Regions from separate parts of the Streptomyces sp. NPDC088157 genome, predicted to be linked through region 1. Evidence: riboswitches for the same ligand, from Rfam matches in the RefSeq annotation. Region 1 holds a riboswitch; each other region holds the start of a gene.

The links. Region 1 has a riboswitch for cyclic di-AMP ahead of ACIPFH_RS37965 (transglycosylase SLT domain-containing protein). Riboswitches for the same ligand answer to the same signal wherever they lie in the genome.
Positions count from the first base shown of each region.
Region 2: another riboswitch for cyclic di-AMP. It lies ahead of ACIPFH_RS27405 (transglycosylase family protein); the one in region 1 lies ahead of ACIPFH_RS37965 (transglycosylase SLT domain-containing protein).
Region 3: another riboswitch for cyclic di-AMP. It lies ahead of ACIPFH_RS26450 (M23 family metallopeptidase); the one in region 1 lies ahead of ACIPFH_RS37965 (transglycosylase SLT domain-containing protein).
Region 4: another riboswitch for cyclic di-AMP. It lies ahead of ACIPFH_RS15815 (peptidoglycan DD-metalloendopeptidase family protein); the one in region 1 lies ahead of ACIPFH_RS37965 (transglycosylase SLT domain-containing protein).

Region 1 is NZ_JBIUSU010000012.1:154,722-158,926, forward strand. Features, by position in the region: gene ACIPFH_RS37955 (GNAT family N-acetyltransferase) at 1-757, opposite strand, end outside; gene ACIPFH_RS37960 (HAD family hydrolase) at 1,162-1,986, shown strand; gene ACIPFH_RS37965 (transglycosylase SLT domain-containing protein) at 1,996-2,469, opposite strand; cyclic di-AMP (ydaO/yuaA leader) riboswitch at 2,473-2,711, opposite strand; gene ACIPFH_RS37970 (polyprenyl synthetase family protein) at 3,356-4,205, shown strand, end outside.
Region 2 is NZ_JBIUSU010000007.1:99,901-104,105, forward strand. Features, by position in the region: gene eno (phosphopyruvate hydratase) at 1-536, opposite strand, end outside; gene ACIPFH_RS27405 (transglycosylase family protein) at 880-1,596, opposite strand; cyclic di-AMP (ydaO/yuaA leader) riboswitch at 1,600-1,787, opposite strand; gene ACIPFH_RS27410 (transglycosylase family protein) at 1,993-3,027, opposite strand; gene ACIPFH_RS27415 (cytochrome P450) at 3,233-4,205, opposite strand, start outside.
Region 3 is NZ_JBIUSU010000006.1:560,666-564,870, reverse strand. Features, by position in the region: gene ACIPFH_RS26460 (pitrilysin family protein) at 1-881, shown strand, start outside; gene ACIPFH_RS26455 (M16 family metallopeptidase) at 878-2,266, shown strand; cyclic di-AMP (ydaO/yuaA leader) riboswitch at 2,469-2,637, shown strand; gene ACIPFH_RS26450 (M23 family metallopeptidase) at 2,653-3,396, shown strand; gene ACIPFH_RS26445 (GntR family transcriptional regulator) at 3,586-4,205, shown strand, end outside.
Region 4 is NZ_JBIUSU010000003.1:1,012,860-1,017,064, forward strand. Features, by position in the region: gene ACIPFH_RS15805 (hypothetical protein) at 1-97, opposite strand, end outside; gene ACIPFH_RS15810 (GDSL-type esterase/lipase family protein) at 1-1,170, opposite strand, end outside; gene ACIPFH_RS15815 (peptidoglycan DD-metalloendopeptidase family protein) at 1,497-2,456, opposite strand; cyclic di-AMP (ydaO/yuaA leader) riboswitch at 2,461-2,655, opposite strand; gene ACIPFH_RS15820 (alpha-galactosidase) at 2,925-4,205, opposite strand, start outside.

The sequences.
Region 1 (4,205 bases):
ACGACGGGAACCAACAGGCCAGGACGGTCGACGAGCGCAGCCCGAAGTGCGCGGCGATCGGCTGGTCGCCGGCGTAGAGGACGGAGAGCGTGCCGGAACACTCGTGCGCACGCGTCTCGGCGAGCGCGTACACGAGCCGGGTGATCCACTCCTGCGCGAACCGGTCGCGGCGGCCGGTCCTTCGGTACTGCGCGGACTTCCACGCCATGAGCGTGCGCAACGCGGCCGGATCGCGTTCGTCGAACACGAACCGCAGTTCCCCGACCTGACGGCCGAGCCTGCGCTCCTTGGCCAGAGTCGTCTTCAGGAACTTCGGTGACTGGGAGCGCAGTACGGACTCGTAGGTCTCGTAACCCTTTTCCACGTCGATGACATAAGAGGCGTACTCCTCGGCCGCGTGCGGGGTGAACAGCCCCTGCTCCGCCTCCAGGTTGTCGAAGGCGAAGCTCGACAGGGAGCACGCCCGCATCAGTTCGGCGGCGTTCAGCCCGAGACCCGGGGCAAGCACCGCACCCTGCGCGTCCGAGACGCCGTACGCGAGGGCCTGGCCCTGGCCGAGCCGGCCCCGCTCGTGGGGCAGGAAGCCGACCGGCTCACGCCCCTCGTACACCACCGCCACGCGCGCGTGCGGCCTTACCAGGCCCGCGGCGTCGGTGAACTCCGGTTCCATGAAGGGGTTTCGCGGAAGCGTCGACGCGGCACGCAACGCGCGCCATCGCTCCCTCTCCCCCTCGCCGAGGTCCTGTGGCCTCAGCACACGAATGCGCCCACTGCTCAACCTGACCCCCCGATCAAGTCCCCCCTGGACACCTGGACGGTACCGCTCCACCTGCTCGTCGCGGTAGGTAGCGTCGCATGTTGTTGCCAATCGGTGCAGAGGCCTTTAACCGTCCGCTACCCGGCGATGTGCCAGAAAGCATCTCCGCAGAGGCGAGCCGCAGCCGGTCCGCAACTGGTCCGCAGCCGGTCCGCACCCGGGCCGCGGCCGACCCGTAGTCAGTCGGCGGGCAGTCGGCGGGCAGTCGGCGGGCAATCGGGAGTCAGTCGGCAGTCAGTCGTTCAAAGCCAGCGGTACAAGGGGAGTTGGCAGAACAGGACAGGACATGACCGCCGTCCGGTTCGCGTCGAACCCGAGGGGCGTGGGATCCGTATTCTCTGATCATGGCCGCACCTACCGCATATGCCGCGCGCACCGCGTACTCCCTCATCGCCACCGACCTGGACGGAACGCTGCTTCGCGGCGACGACACCTTCTCGGACCGGTCGCTCGACGCACTCGCGCGGGTGGCGGCCGCCGGCGCACGCCACCTGGTGGTGACGGGACGGCCCGCGCCCCGGGTGCGCCCGCTGCTCGAACGGCTGCACAGGAGGGGGCTCGCGGTGTGCGGGCAGGGCGCGCAGTTGTACGACGCCGGCGCGGACCGTCTGCTGTGGTCGGTCACCCTGGACCGGGAGCTGGCCGAGACAGCGCTCGGCAAGATCGAGGCGGAGGTCGGGCAGCTGTACGCGGCCGTCGACCAGGACGGTGTCGACGGGCTGACGCTCATCGAGCCGGGCTACCGCATGCCGCACCCGACGCTGCCCGCCCTGCGCGTCGGCCGGCGCGACGACCTGTGGTGCGAACCGGTCAGCAAGGTGCTGCTGCGCCATCCCACCCTGTCGGACGACGAGTTGGCGGCGACGGCCCGTTCGGTGGTCGGCTCGCTGGCCACCGTCACCATGTCGGGTCCGGGCACGGTCGAGCTTCAGCCCTGCGGGATCACCAAGGCGACGGGTCTGGCCCTGGCCGCCGAACGCCTGGGGCTGCGGCCGGAGGACACCATCGCCTTCGGGGACATGCCCAACGACATCCCGATGTTCGACTGGGCGGCTCGTGGTGTCGCCATGGCCAACGCCCATCCGGAACTCAAGTCGATGGCCGACGAGGTGACGACGTCGAACGAGGACGACGGCGTGGCCGTCGTCCTCGAACGACTGTTTCCCTGAACGGAACGGTCAGTACGCGCCGAACACGTTGTCGATCGAGCCGTACCGCGCGGCCGCGTAGTTGCAGGCGGCGGTGATGTTGGCGACCGGGTCGTAGGAGTCCCACGACGTGCCCTCGACGTGGTAGGCGCGGAAGGTCGGGTCGATGACCTGGAGCAGGCCCTTGGACGGGATGCCCGCGGCCGCGTTGGAGTCCCAGAGGTTGATGGCGTTGGGGTTGCCCGAGGACTCGCGGATGACGTTGCGGTAGATGCCGTTGTACGTCCCCGGGATGCCGTGCTGCCCCATGACCTGCAGGGAGGCCCGGATCCAGCCGTCGAGGTTGTTGGCGTAGCCGAGGCTGGAGGCGGTGGAGACGGTCGGCGTGGCCGCGGAGGCGCTGGTCGCGCCGATGATCGGGAGGGCGAGCACGGCCGCGCCGGTGACGGCGACGGTGAGCGTGCGGACGAGACGGTTGCGGCGCGGCTGAGCGGCAGCGGGCATGACGAATTTCCTCTCCGGCGCCTGCGAGGTGAGCTGTCGGGTTCGGGCGGGAGCTGCCCGGTCGCGTCCTGACGGCCGCGACTTCACCCCAAGCCGTACCGGTCTGTCCGGAACATCTTGAATATCAAAGACATCCAAGACATTCGGAACATCCGGTGTGGCGACCTACCTGGTTCCCCCGCTCCTGCCGAGCGTTGTCGATGGGTGGTTCGGGCGGCGGCAGGATTCGGCGTTCCGCCCGACAGGCCCGGAACGTATGCGAGAGCACATGTCCGAAACAAGTAGCGGATTCACAGATCACCCCTATTGACCTTGGTCTGTGACCTATGGGGCGCTTGATCCTTTGTGGGTGCAAAGCTTCAACTTGCTTAAGGAGTGCGGAGAATCGGTGAAGAGTGAACTCGTGTCGGATCGCCGCGGGGAGTGAGCCAACTCACCAGCGTTCACAAGCACGGCGAAACGGGCATTAGGCCCAACTCATCGTTAAAGCACTGCCGGTGGGTCGCGTGCGCTTGCTGATGGCGGGAGTGGGTCCGCAGTGGCGGCTCCGGGCGGGGGAGGCCTGAACGGGACGCGTGATCGTCGTCACGCGGAGAGGGGCTGGGCGAGCTCGCCGGCCCGGTGGCAACCTCGGCGCGAGGCATGATTCACCGTTTCCCGGCAATTTTGTTTATGTCCGCTCATCTGAGCTGATCAAAAACATATCGGGCGTGATCCGATACCGCCTGGCCTGCGCGGCCCCTCCCGGGCGAGCCCATTCGAGCCTGGGGGACGTGGGGGCTATCGGTGATCGAAACGTGACCGGATACGCTGACTTGAGTGATGGCAGAGACCTATCGACAAACCGCGTAATCGCCAGTAGACACCAGCAGACAGGAGACCCCTCGTGACCGTCGTCGGGCCGTTCGGGCTGAGCGTGCGGGACCAGGCTCTGGAAGCCGATGTCCAGGCCGGATTGGCGGCTGTCGAGGAAGGCTTGCTCGAGGCCACCAAGAGTGAGGTCCCGTTCATCACGGAGGCCGCCCAGCACCTCGTACGAGCGGGCGGGAAGCGGTTCCGGCCGCTGCTCGTCGTGCTCGCGTCGCAGTTCGGTGACCCCTACGCGCCGGGTATCGTGCCGTCGGCCGTGGTGGTGGAGCTGACCCACCTGGCCACGCTGTACCACGACGACGTGATGGACGAGGCCGCCGTGCGGCGCGGGGTGTCCAGCGCGAACAGCCGCTGGGGGAACTCCGTCGCCGTCCTCACGGGTGACTTCCTCTTCGCGCGGGCCTCCCACATCCTGGCCGACCTCGGGCCGGAGGCCGTGCGGGTGCAGGCGGAGGCGTTCGAGCGGCTGGTCACCGGCCAGATCCTGGAGACGGCGGGCCCCACGGACGGACGGGACCCGGTCGATCACTACCTCGACGTGCTCGGCGGCAAGACGGGCTCGCTGGTGGCCGTGGCCTGCCGGTTCGGGGCGATGATGTCGGGCGCCGACGAGACGGTCGTCGACGTGCTGACGCAGTACGGGGAGCGGCTCGGCGTCGCCTTCCAGCTGGCGGACGACGTCCTGGACATCGCGTCCGACTCGCACGAGTCGGGCAAGACGCCGGGGACGGACCTGCGCGAGGGCGTTCCCACGCTGCCCGTGCTGCGGCTGCGGGAGCGGGCGGCGCGGCTGTCGCTGCCCGAGGACATCGCACTGTGCGAGCTGCTGGACTCCGACCTGAGCGACGACGCCCGGCACACCGAGG
Region 2 (4,205 bases), on a different contig from region 1:
TCGGAGAAGGACTCCGCGCCGATCGGGGCGATCATGAACTCCTGGATGTCCACGTTGGAGTCGGCGTGCGAGCCGCCGTTCAGGATGTTCATCATCGGAACGGGCAGCAGGTGCGCGTTCGGGCCGCCCAGGTAGCGGAACAGCGGCAGGTCGCTGGCCTCGGAGGCGGCGTGGGCGACGGCGAGCGAGACGCCGAGGATGGCGTTGGCGCCGAGCGAGCCCTTGTTGTCGGTGGCGTCCAGGTCGAACATGGCCTGGTCGATCAGGCGCTGCTCGGTGGCGTCGTAGCCGACGAGCTCCGGGCCGATCTGCTCGATGACGGCGAGGACGGCCTTCTCGACACCCTTGCCGTGGTAACGGTTGGGGTCACCGTCGCGGAGCTCGATGGCCTCGAAGGCACCGGTGGAGGCGCCGGACGGAACGGCGGCACGACCCGTGCTGCCGTCGTCGAGGCCGACCTCGACCTCGACCGTGGGGTTGCCTCGGGAGTCCAGGATTTCCCGGGCTACGACGACGTCGATGGACGGCACGAGCATCTCCTTCTTGGGATGTGACGCTGGTTGTGCGGGGCTCAGGGGATCTTGACGAGTCCTTGCCGAGCCTTGCGACTAGAGCCTAACCGCCCCGGGGCCGTCGGCAGCCGACCGACCGTCCCGTGGACAGACAGACGGTACCTATTGTTTCCGTCCGGAACAAAGGGGGTGGCCGAGAAAGACCGACGGAAAGTGGCGAAGGGGCAAAGAGAAACCCCGCTCCGGTGCGTACGGGGGAACACGTACCGGAGCGGGGAGCCCGTGGGGACGGGGGGTCACCCTCACGAGGTCTTCAGTGTGCCGACCTCGGACATGAGGGCGCTGTGGCTTCTCTGGGGGCCGGGTGTCACTTCAGGTGCAGCTGCTGGCCCGGGTAGATCAGGTCCGCGTCCGTGACGATGTCCTTGTTCAGCTGGAACAGCTTCTGCCAGCCACCCTTGACCTCGTGCTTCTCGGCGATGGAGCTGAGGGTGTCGCCCTTGACGACCTTGTACTCGCCGTCGCCCTTCTTGACCTTCTTGCCGGTCGGCGTGGTGACCGTCTTGGAGGCGGCCGGGCGGTCGGTCGAGCGGGAGGCGCCCTGCTCCTCGGTCGAGCGGGTGCTGGTGCTGCCGCTGTTCGACGAGCCGGAGGAGCCGGAGGAGTCGGACGAACCGGAGCTCGAGGAGCCGGCGTCGCCGCCGTTGTAGGCCGCGCCGGACAGGCCGGTGCCGCAGACCGGCCAGGCACCCTTGCCCTGGCCCGCGAGGACCTTCTCGCCGATGGCTATCTGCTGGGACTTGGAGGCCTCGTTGGCCTGCCCGGCGTACTGCGTGCCGCCGTACGCGGCCCAGGTCGAGGCCGAGAACTGAAGGCCGCCGTAGTAGCCGTTGCCGGTGTTGATGGACCAGTTCCCGCCGGACTCGCACTGGGCGACGGCGTCCCACTCGGAGGTGGTGGCGGCGGAGGCGTTGCCGGCCGCCATCAGCGGGGCGGCGATGGCGACACCGGTGACGCCGGCGAGCGTGGCGACGCGGGTGGCCTTGGAGGGACGGCGGTGCTTGCCCTTACCGGAAAACAGCATGGTGGATCCCCTCACCGACGCCTGCGAGGTGAGCTGTCGGGTTCGGGCCGTGTGAGTTGCCCGGCCACTCCTCACCCACCGGAGAACTGCTCCGTGGGAGGGCGTGGCTTCACCCCAAGCCGTTCCGGTCGACCACCCCGGCGCGGCACTTACCTTGGGTCCCCCGCTCCTGCCTGCGGCGCTTGACGCGACGACTGTTCCCGGGCTGTCGCTGGCAGGATTCGGCGTTGCGACGGCCGGGGCTCGGGTTGCCGAGCGGCCTCGACCGTAGACACGCGATCGACGGAATTTCAAAGACGATCAGGGCTTCTGAGACTCATCCCACACTTTCACCAAAGCGGACATTCGGTGCGAAGCGTGACGTGAACTCCCGCTGTTTTTCTTGGGCTTTGCGCCCTATTCCACCCCTGTGTCGAGGGTCTGACCGGGGGTGATGTTGCTCGGGTCGGCACCGATGAGGTCCCTGTTCTCGGCGTAGAGGGCGCGCCATCCGCCGTCGAGGCCAAGGGAGTCGGCGATGGACTCCAGGGAGTCGCCCTGCTGGACGAGGTAGGTGGCCGCGGCGTGCCGACCGGCGGACGCGGCGGTGGCGCCGTCCACGGCGGTGTCGGTCGCGCTCTTGGGCGCGGCCTCGTCGGCGGTCGCACCGCGATGGCGGCCGGAACCCAGGGAGCTGGTGTCGACGAGGCTCCAAGAGCCCGCCTCTTGCTCCGAATTGTCCGAGTCATCCACTTTCGGGGATGTGGTGGCCGAACCGTCGCCCGCCTGCCCGTCACCCTGCTTGCCAGAACCGCCGGACGCCCCGGAGTCATCGGTGGCGGCGGAGGAAGAGGACGAAGGGGATGAAGCGGACGCCGAGGGTGAACTGGAGGAATCGGCGGACGAGTCGGATGAGTCGGACGACCCGGTCGAGGTGCCATCGCCGCTCGACGAGCCCGAGGAGCCCGAAGATCCGGACAACCCCCTGGACAGGTCGGACAATCCGGAAGACCCGGATGAGTCGGACGAGTCGGACGAGCCGCCCGCCACGCCGGTGTCCACGCTCAGCGCGCCGTTCTCCTTGGTGAGCCCGGAAGTCAGCCCGCAGGTACCCCACGCGCCGATCCCCTCGGCCGCGAGCACCTTCTGCGCGACGGCGATCTGCTGGTTGCGGCTGGCCAGATCGGGGCTCGCCGCGTAGTCGAGGCCGCCGTACGTCTCCCAGTCCTTCTGGGACAGGCTCAGACCGCCGTACTCGCCGTCACCCTGGTCGGCACTCCACGAGCCGCCGGTCTCGCACTGCGCCACCTTGTCCCACACCGTGCCGTCGGCGGCGCTCGCGCCGGAGGCGGCGAGCAGCGGGATGGCGATGGCGGAACCCGTCACTCCGGCCGCGACAAGGAGGGCCGGGGCCTGGCGGGGGCGACGGTGACGACCGTTCCCGGAGAGCATGCGAGGGGCCTTTCTCTGGACAGCACTGACCGGCGCGGCGGGTTGGACCGATGCGTCGCGCTGACGAGAGAACGTATAGGCAGACGATCACTTGTCACAAGTTAATGCCGCGCAGATCACGTGAAGATCACAGAGTTGAGGGCTGGTCACCTTTACTCCGCCGAACGGTCACACTCCGGCTGACATTCAGTCAGAGTCTCATCGGTTATGACCTGGAATGCACCGGAGTGAACTCCACCGGCAGCGTCCGCAGCCCGCGCATGATGAGCCCGCCGCGCCATCTCAACTCGGCCGGATCCACGGCCAGTCGGAGGTCGGGCAGACGGGTGAGGAGAGTGGCCAGCGCGGTCTGGCCCTCCAGCCGGGCCAACGGGGCTCCCAGGCAGTAGTGGATACCGTGGCCGTAGCCGAGGTGCTGGTTGTCGCGGCGGGAGAGGTCGAGGGTGTCGGGGTCCGGGAAGCGGGCCGGGTCACGGTCGGCGGCCGCCAGGACGACGAGGACCGGGTCGCCGGGCGCGATGTCCTGTCCGCCGATGCTGAGCGGCTCGGTGGCGAACCGCCACGTGGCGAGCTCCACGGGGCCGTCGTAGCGCAGGAGTTCCTCGACTCCGGTCTCCAGGAGGGTGCGGTCGCCGCCGTCCTCGGTGAGCGACCGCTGGAGGCGTTCACGCTGCTCGGGGTGGGTGAGGAGGGCGTACGTGCCGTTGCCGATGAGATTGACGGTGGTCTCGAAGCCGGCGAACAGCAGGATGAAGGCCATGGCGGCGGCCTCGTTCTCGGTGAGGTGCTCGCCGTGGTCGGAGGCGCGGATCAGGCCGGAGATGAGGTCCTCGCCGGGAACCGGCTCGGCCGGGAGCTCCTCGCGCTTGCGGTGGATGAGCTCCAGCAGATATCCGCGCATCTTCTTCACCGACCGCGCGACTCCGCCCCTGGGGCCCCCGCCGTGCCGGATCATCATCCCGGCCCAGTCGCGGAAGTCGTCCTGGTCCTCGCGGGGGACGCCCAGCAGGTCGCAGATCGCGTAGATGGGGAGCGGAAAGGCGAAGTCGTGAATGAGGTCGGCCTCGCCCTCCTCGGCGAACCGGTCGATGAGGTCGTCCGTCAGTTCCTGGACCCGGGACGAGAACTCGGCGACCCGGCGGGGCGTGAAGGCCTTGCTGACGAGCCGTCGCAGTCGG
Region 3 (4,205 bases), on a different contig from region 1:
CGTTCGAGAAGCTGACCGCCCTCGCCTACCCGGACGGCCACCCGTACCACCACACGCCGATCGGTTCGATGGCGGACCTGGACGCGGCGACACTGGAGGACGCGCGCGCGTTCTTCCGCACGTACTACGCGCCCAACAACGCGGTGCTCTCCGTGGTCGGCGACATCGACCCCGAGCAGACCCTCGCCTGGGTCGAGAAGTACTTCGGCTCCATCCCCGGCCACGACGGCAAGCCCGCGCCCCGTGACGGCGGCCTGCCCGACGTCATCGGGGAGCAGCTGCGCGAGGTCGTGGAGGAGGAGGTGCCGGCCCGTGCGCTGATGGCCGCCTACCGCCTGCCCCAGGACGGCACGCGTGCGTGCGACGCCGTCGACCTTGCGCTCACCGTCCTCGGAGGCGGCGAGTCCTCCCGCCTCTACAACCGGCTCGTGCGCCGCGACCGTACGGCCGTCGCGGCCGGCTTCGGCCTGCTGCGGCTCGCCGGGGCGCCCTCCCTGGGGTGGCTGGACGTGAAGACGTCCGGCGACGTCGAGGTGCCCGTCATCGAGGCCGCCATCGACGAGGAGCTCGCCCGGTTCGCCGAGGAGGGGCCGACGGCCGAGGAAATGGAGCGGGCCCAGGCGCAGTTGGAGCGCGAGTGGCTCGACCGGCTCGGCACGGTCGCCGGCCGCGCCGATGAACTGTGCCGGTTCGCCGTCCTGTTCGGCGACCCGCAGCTCGCTCTCAACGCCGTCCAGCGTGTGCTGGACGTGACGCCCGAGGAGGTGCAGGAGATCGCCAAGGCCCGCCTGCGCCCCGACAACCGCGCGGTGCTCGTCTACGAGCCGACCGCGGCCGAAGCCCCCGCCGACCAGGACGAGAACGAGGAGGCGGCCCGGTGACCGAGCTCGCCACGATGGACTTCCACCCCCAGCCCCGGGCGGGCGAGGCCAGGCCGTGGGCGTTCCCGGCGCCCGAGCGCACCGCGCCGGCCAACGGCCTGACCGTGCTGCACTGCCACCGTCCCGGCCAGCAGGTCGTCGCCGTCGAGATCCTCCTCGACGCGCCCCTGGACGCCGAACCGGCAGGCCTCGACGGCGTCGCCACGATCATGGCGCGCGCCTTCTCGGAGGGCACCGACAAGCACTCCGCCGAGGAGTTCGCCGCCGAACTGGAGCGCTGCGGCGCCACCCTGGACGCGCATGCCGATCACCCCGGCGTCCGGCTGAGCCTCGAGGTGCCGGCCTCGCGCCTGCCCAAGGGCCTCGGCCTGCTCGCCGACGCCCTCAGGGCGCCCGCGTTCGCCGACAGCGAGGTCGAGCGCCTCGTCCGCAACCGCCTGGACGAGATCCCGCACGAGCTGGCCAACCCGTCCCGGCGCGCCGCCAAGGAGCTCTCCAAGGAGCTGTTCCCGGCCACCTCGCGCATGTCGCGCCCGCGTCAGGGCACCGCGGAGACGGTCGAGAAGATCGACTCCGCCGCCGTACGCGCCTTCTACGACAAGCACGTCCGCCCCGCCACGGCCACCGCCGTGATCGTCGGCGACCTCACCGGCGTCGACCTGGACGCGCTCCTCGGCGACACCCTGGGCGCCTGGACGGGCTCCTCGGGCCAGCCGCGGCCCGTGCCGCCGGTGACGGCCGACGACACCGGCCGGGTCGTCATCGTGGACCGTCCCGGCGCCGTCCAGACGCAGTTGCTGATCGGCCGGATCGGCGCCGACCGGCACGACCGTGTGTGGCCCGCGCAGGTGCTCGGCACGTACTGCCTCGGCGGCACCCTCACCTCCCGGCTGGACCGCGTCCTGCGCGAGGAGAAGGGCTACACCTACGGTGTCCGCGCGTTCGGGCAGGTCCTGCGGTCGGCTCCGGACGGTTCGGGCGCCGCGATGCTCGCCATCAGCGGCTCCGTGGACACCCCGAACACCGGTCCCGCTCTGGACGACCTGTGGAAGGTCCTGCGCACCCTCGCCGCCGAGGGGCTGACCGACGCCGAGCGTGACGTCGCCGTGCAGAACCTGGTCGGCGTGGCGCCGCTGAAGTTCGAGACGGCCGCGGCCGTCGCCGGCACGCTGGCCGACCAGGTCGAGCAGCACCTGCCCGACGACTTCCAGGCCACGCTGTACCAGCAGCTCGCCGCGACCGGCACGGTGGAGGCCACCGCGGCGGCCGTGAACGCCTTCCCGGTGGACCGGCTGGTGACCGTCCTCGTCGGAGACGCGGCCCAGATCAAGGAACCGGTGGAGGCCCTCGGTATCGGCGAGGTGAAGGTCGTGTCCGCGGAGTAGTTCCCGGCAACGACGCGCGCGTGCAGGGGCCCTGGTCGACGAAAGTGTCACCAGGGCCTCCGCATGTCCGAATTGAGACGGAGGTTGCCTGTCTGCCCTGTGGGATGCGCTACAAAAACCGGGATCCGTTTGAGGATTGAAACCCGCGCCGCTTAGCGTCATGCGGGCTGTTCGTCAGGCAGTGCGCCGCAGCCGCGGCACCGGACAGTCATCGCCGAGTCCCCGTACGGCGCGAGCCAGGGGAGCCGGGGACCCAACTGTGAAGTCCCTGGGGTGAATCGGACGCCCGCGCGCCAAGCGCGAGGGGGTCCGTAGGAGACCTTCCTGCTCCGAACCCGTCAGCTAACCCGGTAGGCGAGAAGGAAGGAAAGGACACCCCCAACTTCATGGCGTTCACCTGCGCCACCGGGAAGCACCGTCGGCCCAGCCGGATGCAGCGCAGCGGCGTCCGCGCGGCGGGCCTCGCGGCGCTCACCACCACCGGTGTCATGGCCACCGTCGCCTCCACCCCGGCCTTCGCCGCCGAGCCCACCCCCGAGCAGACCGGGCTGATCCCCGTCGTCACCGCCGGCGAGTCCGTCGTCGAGCAGATCGACGACCAGGTCGCCGTGCAGAAGCAGGCGGCCTTCGAGGAGGCCTCCCGCCAGGCCGCCGCCAAGAAGGCCGTGGAGGAGCGCGAGGCACGCGTACGTGCCGCCCGCGACGCCGAGCGCAAGCTCCTCAACACCTTCGTGTCGCCGATCACCGGTTCCTACGTCTCCACCGGCTACCAGGCCAGCAGTTCGCTGTGGTCCTCCGGCAGCCACACCGGCATCGACTTCCACGCCGCGAGCGGTACCTCCGTGCACGCGGTGGGCTCCGGCACCGTGGTCGAGGCCGGCTGGGGCGGGTCCTACGGCAACGAGATCGTCATCAAGATGAACGACGGGACGTACACCCAGTACGGTCACCTGTCGTCCCTCGCGGTGTCGGTGGGGCAGCAGGTCATCCCGGGCCAGCGGATCGGCCTGTCCGGCGCCACCGGCAACGTCACCGGCCCTCATCTGCACTTCGAGGCGCGTACCACCGCGGAGTACGGCTCGGACATCGACCCGGTCGCCTACCTTCGCAAGCACGGCGTGAACGTCTGACGACCCACGGCGACAGATCGTCTTGCCCCGGCCCCTCCCGGCCGGGGCTTTCGTCGTTTTCGAGGGCCCGCTGTCCAAAAAATATCCCCGGATTCCGGTCCGCCGTCGGAAATTCCCGCTCATTGCAATAGAGTCACGGAACACACGTCAATCGTCGACGTTTCACGGGGATTAAGGCGGAGGTCCGTCATGCGTATTCCGGCGCACTCGGTGTGCACGGCCATTCGGGACGACATCGTCGCGGGTGTCTACGAGCGCGGCAGCCGCCTCACTGAGGAACTCCTCGCCCGCCGCTACGGCGTTTCCCGCGTCCCGGTCCGGGAGGCGCTGCGCACGCTGGAGGCCGAGGGCTTCGTCGTCACGCGGCGGCACGCGGGCGCGTGCGTCGCGGAACCGACCGAGCAGGAGGCCGCGGACCTGCTGGAGATGCGCATGCTGCTGGAGCCGCTCGGCGCCTCCCGGGCCGCCCAGCGGCGCACCGAGGCCCATCTCAAGGTGCTGCGCGGACTCGTCCGGCTGGGGCAGGAGCGGGCCAGGAGGGGTAACAGCGAGGATCTGCGCTCCCTGGGGGGCTGGTTCCACGAGACGCTCGCCCAGTCCTCCGGAAGCCATGCCCTGACGTCGATGCTCACCCAGCTGCGCCACAAGATCGCGTGGATGTACGCGGTGGAGGCTCCGGCGAACCCCGTGGAGTCCTGGGCGGAGCACGGCGCGATCGTGGACGCGGTGGCGCGCGGTGACGGCGAGCGCGCGCGGGCGATCACGTCGCTGCACACCGAGCGCGCGACGTCCGCGCACCGGCTGCGCTT
Region 4 (4,205 bases), on a different contig from region 1:
GGGTGTCGGTGGCGTGGCCGGCGGGCGCGGAGCAGAGGCCGGCGAGCAGGGCGGCGGCGACGACGGCGACGGTTCTTCGGCGGCGGTTGGTGTGCACTGATGCTCCTTGCTCAGAAGGCTGATGAGTCGGTCGGCCACCTTGCGGTGACCCTGGGCGCTCGGGTGGACGCTGTCCTGGAAGTCCCCGTCCGCCGCCGAGAGCCAGCCGGTCGTGTCGACGAACTCCGTGTGCTGATCGCCGAGTTCTCCGACGACGGCGGCTATGTCGGCGGAGTGCGACCCGTCGAGGGGGCGCAGCGCGAGGACGCGGGCATGCGGTGCGGCCGACCGCAGGCGTTCGAGGTAGGCCCGGTAGGCGGTGCGGAACTCGGCCGAGCCGTAGGCCGTGTCGTTGGTGCCCTGGTTGACGACGATCACGTCGGCGGTGCGGTCGGAACGCGCCGGTGCGCCCGCGTGGTTCCAGCCGTACGCGTCACCGGCGGCCGGCACTCCCCCGTTGCCGGTCCGGATCACCCCCTGACGGCCGAAACCGACCTGGGTGAGCGAGGCGTGCAGGGCGTCGGCGACGAGGGTGGGGTAGGCGGCCGTACCGTCGGCGCAGTCGGAGGTGTTGACCTCGCACAGGGCCAGGACGCCCTGGGTGACGGAGTCGCCGTAGAACACCAACTCCTGCTTCTTCGAGGCGCGTTGGCTCAGCAAGCGACCCCGGATCCCGGTGAGCGTGACACCCGTCTCCAGCGGCGGGGTCCACCGGTTCACCCGTGAGGAGACGTCCTTCACGGACAGCTCGGCCGTGTGCGGTCCCCGCCCGGACGCCGTGATCGCGAGGTCGGCGCGGTCGACGGCGTACGACTGCTTCGGGCCGCCGTCGACGGACACGTAGATCTGCGCGGGCACGGTGACCGAGGAGACGTCGAACAGGGCGTGGACGGCGCTCCCCGCGAACCGGAACCACAGCCGGGAACCGGAGTTGACGGTGACGGCGGCCTCGGCCGTACGGCTCCAGTGCCCCTCGTAGGCGATGCGCCGGTCGTCGGGGCGCACGGTGCCCGCGCCGGCGGACGCGGCGGCGGGCGCGGTGGCACCGGCGACGAGCCCCAGGAACACCACCGCGCTCAGCGCCCGCCGGGCCGGACGACTGATGACGGTGCGTCGGTCGACGCCGGACACGGGACCTCCGAAGAGCGATAGAAAGCGCTTGCTCGCTGACGGAGATCACTGTGTCCCGACTCTGCCCCGTGTGTCGATGGGACAGAAGGGGCTGCCACAAGAACGCAATAAAACGATCATGAACGAGCAAAGCCGAACTTCGACCTTCAGCCTTCCACCGGCCGGCAACCGGCCGGCGCCATCCCCCCGCCCACCCATCCACCCGTCCACCCGGCCACCCGTCCGCCCGCCCGCCCGGACATGAGACATGCCGAAGGCCGGACCCGGGGATCGGGGTCCGGCCTTCGGCCGCGTGTCAGGCGGGGAGTCGTCCGAGGGGGGGTCGGTCAGCCGACGGAGACTCCGTGCGAACGCAGGTAGGCGATCGGGTCCACGTCGGAGCCGTAGTCCGGCGTGGTGCGGATCTCGAAGTGCAGGTGAGGGCCGGTCACGTTGCCGGTCGCACCGGAGAGGCCGAGCTGCTGACCCGCGGCCACGCTCTGGCCCGCCGAGACGGAGAGCTGGGACAGGTGGGCGTACTGGGCGTAGTAGCCGTCGGCGAGCCTGATGACGACCTGGTTGCCGTACGCGCCGCCCCAGCCCGCGGAGACGACGGTGCCCGCGCCCACGGCCTTGAGGGACGTGCCGGTCGGGACGACGAAGTCGGTGCCCGTGTGGTAGCCGCTGGACCACATGCTGCCGGCCGTGTGGTACGCGGTGCCGACGGTGGCGCCCGCCACCGGCAGGACGTAGCCGCTGGAGTTCCCGGTGCCGCTCTCGGCGGCCTGGGTGACCGCCTTCGAGGCCGAACCGGACGACGAGGAGGAAGAGGACGAAGAGGCCTTGCTTCCGGACGTCTTCGACGAGGAGGACGACGACTTCGAGGCCGAACCGGACGACGATCCGGTGCCGCCGGTCGCGGCCTTCTTGCCGATCGAGAGCTTCAGCCCGGGGTGGATCAGCGACGGGTCGCTGCCGACGGCCTGACGGTTGTCCTGGTACAGCTTCTGCCAGCCACCGCTGACGTTCTGCTCGGCGGCGATCTTCGAGAGATAGTCGCCGGACCGCACCGTGTAGCTCTTGGCGCTCGTGGCGGTGGCCGTCTTCTGCGCCACCGGAACGGACTGCACGGCCTTCTCCGGGACGGACTGGGAAGCCGACTGCACGACGGACTGGGCCGGGGCCGCATGGGCGCCGGCGGCGCCTATGAGCGGAAGGGCGAGCGCGGCGCCGCCGGTTCCGGCGACGGCGATGGAGCGAGTGAAGCGCTGAGTCTTCGGACGGCGGTGCTTACCCTTCGCGGGCATGGCGAATTCCTCTCCGGCGCCTGCGAGGTGAGCTGTCGGGTGCGGACTGGAGATGCCCGGCCGCGCCGAGGCGCGGCTTTACCCCAAAGCCTGTTCCGGAGACCGGAACAGGCGGTTCTACCTGTGGGTCCCCCGCTCCTGCCATGTACGGGTGAGTGTGCGGGATCCGGGCGGTGGCAGGATTCGGCGTCCGTCCGGATTGGTGTGGAACGTAAGCGACCCGGACGCACAGGGACAAGCAGAGGTTGCGCTGTTGACGCCTTTCTCTTGATCCCCTGTGAGAATCACCGATCACACTCCGTGAATCGGACGGGCCGAATACCACCAATCACCCTTGAAAAGCGTGCGAATTACGTGAACATGACGGACGACGTACGGTCACGAATATGACGCTGCTCACGTGACAGCTCTCCAGGTTCCTTTATTCCGGAGCGAGTTGGAACGAAGGAGCCAATTCGGGCAGATGCCTCAGATGCGACGCAGCCGGATAACCGTCGCATCGAGGTCGCCCCGCAGCCCGACATGGAGCCCGTGGTGCCGCAGCACCGCACCCCGGTGAACTTCGCCCGTTTCACGGCATTCGTACGATGCTGTCGGGTCGAGCCCCCGCAGTCTGAGCGCCGGAACGGGTTCACCGAACCGCTGCGCCTGGAGCCAGGCGAGGACGACGGTCTCGTCGCCGCGCACGTACTGGACGGCGCTCAGGCCGCCCGCCGGGGGCCGCAGCCGGTGGAGGTCTCCGTGCTGCACGACGGGCCGGATCTCCTTGTAGAGGTCCACCCACCGGCGCGCCTCGGCGAGCTCCTCCTCGCTCCACTCGGAGAGGTCCCCGCCGACGCCGAGCACCCCGGCCATGGCACTGACGAACCGGAAGCGCAGCGAGCTGACCCGGCCGTTGAGCTGCGTGTTGGGACTGTCGGTGACCCAGGCCGCCATGACCCGGGCGGGGTGGATCTGACTGAAGCCGTGCTGGATGTCGAGCCGGTCGAGCGGGTCGGTGTTGTCGGAGGTCCACACCTGGTCGGTGCGGCTCATGATCCCCAGGTCGATGCGGCCGCCACCGCCCGAGCAGGACTCGAAGGCGACCCCTGGGTGCGCCTCGCGCAGCCGGTCGAGGAGGGCGTACAGGGCGCGCACATGGTCGACCCAGAGGCGCTGCGGGTAGGGGTCGTCCGGCCAGCCGGCGTCGGTGAAGCAGCGGTTGAAGTCCCACTTCACATAGTCGACGGGCGCACTGGAGAGGAGCCCGTGAAGCTGCTCCCAGAGATACTCCTGGACGTCCTCCCGCGCGAGGTTCAGTACAAGTTGATTGCGGAACTCCGTCCGCTTTCGTCCTGATTGGAACTGCACCCAGTCGGGGTGGTCCCGGTACAGCTCACTGTCCGGGTTGACCATCTCCGGCTCGACCCAGATGCCGAACTGCATACCGAGGGCGTGCACCTGGTCGGCGAGGGGCTTCAGCCCGTTCGGGAAGCGGTCGGGGTTGGGCCGCCAGTCTCCGAGCCCGGCATGGTCGCCGGTGCGCGCCCCGAACCAGCCGTCGTCGACGACGAAGAGCTCCACGCCGATCGCGGCCGCCCGTCGGGCGAGCGCGCCCTGCTGCTCCTGGGAGATGTCGAAGTAGGTGGCCTCCCAGGAGTTGAACAGCACCGGCCGGTCCTGCTCGGCGTCCGGGATGATGTGCGCGCGCTGATAGGCGTGCCAGGTGCGGCTCGCGCCGCCGAAGCCGGCGTCGCTCCACAGACCGGC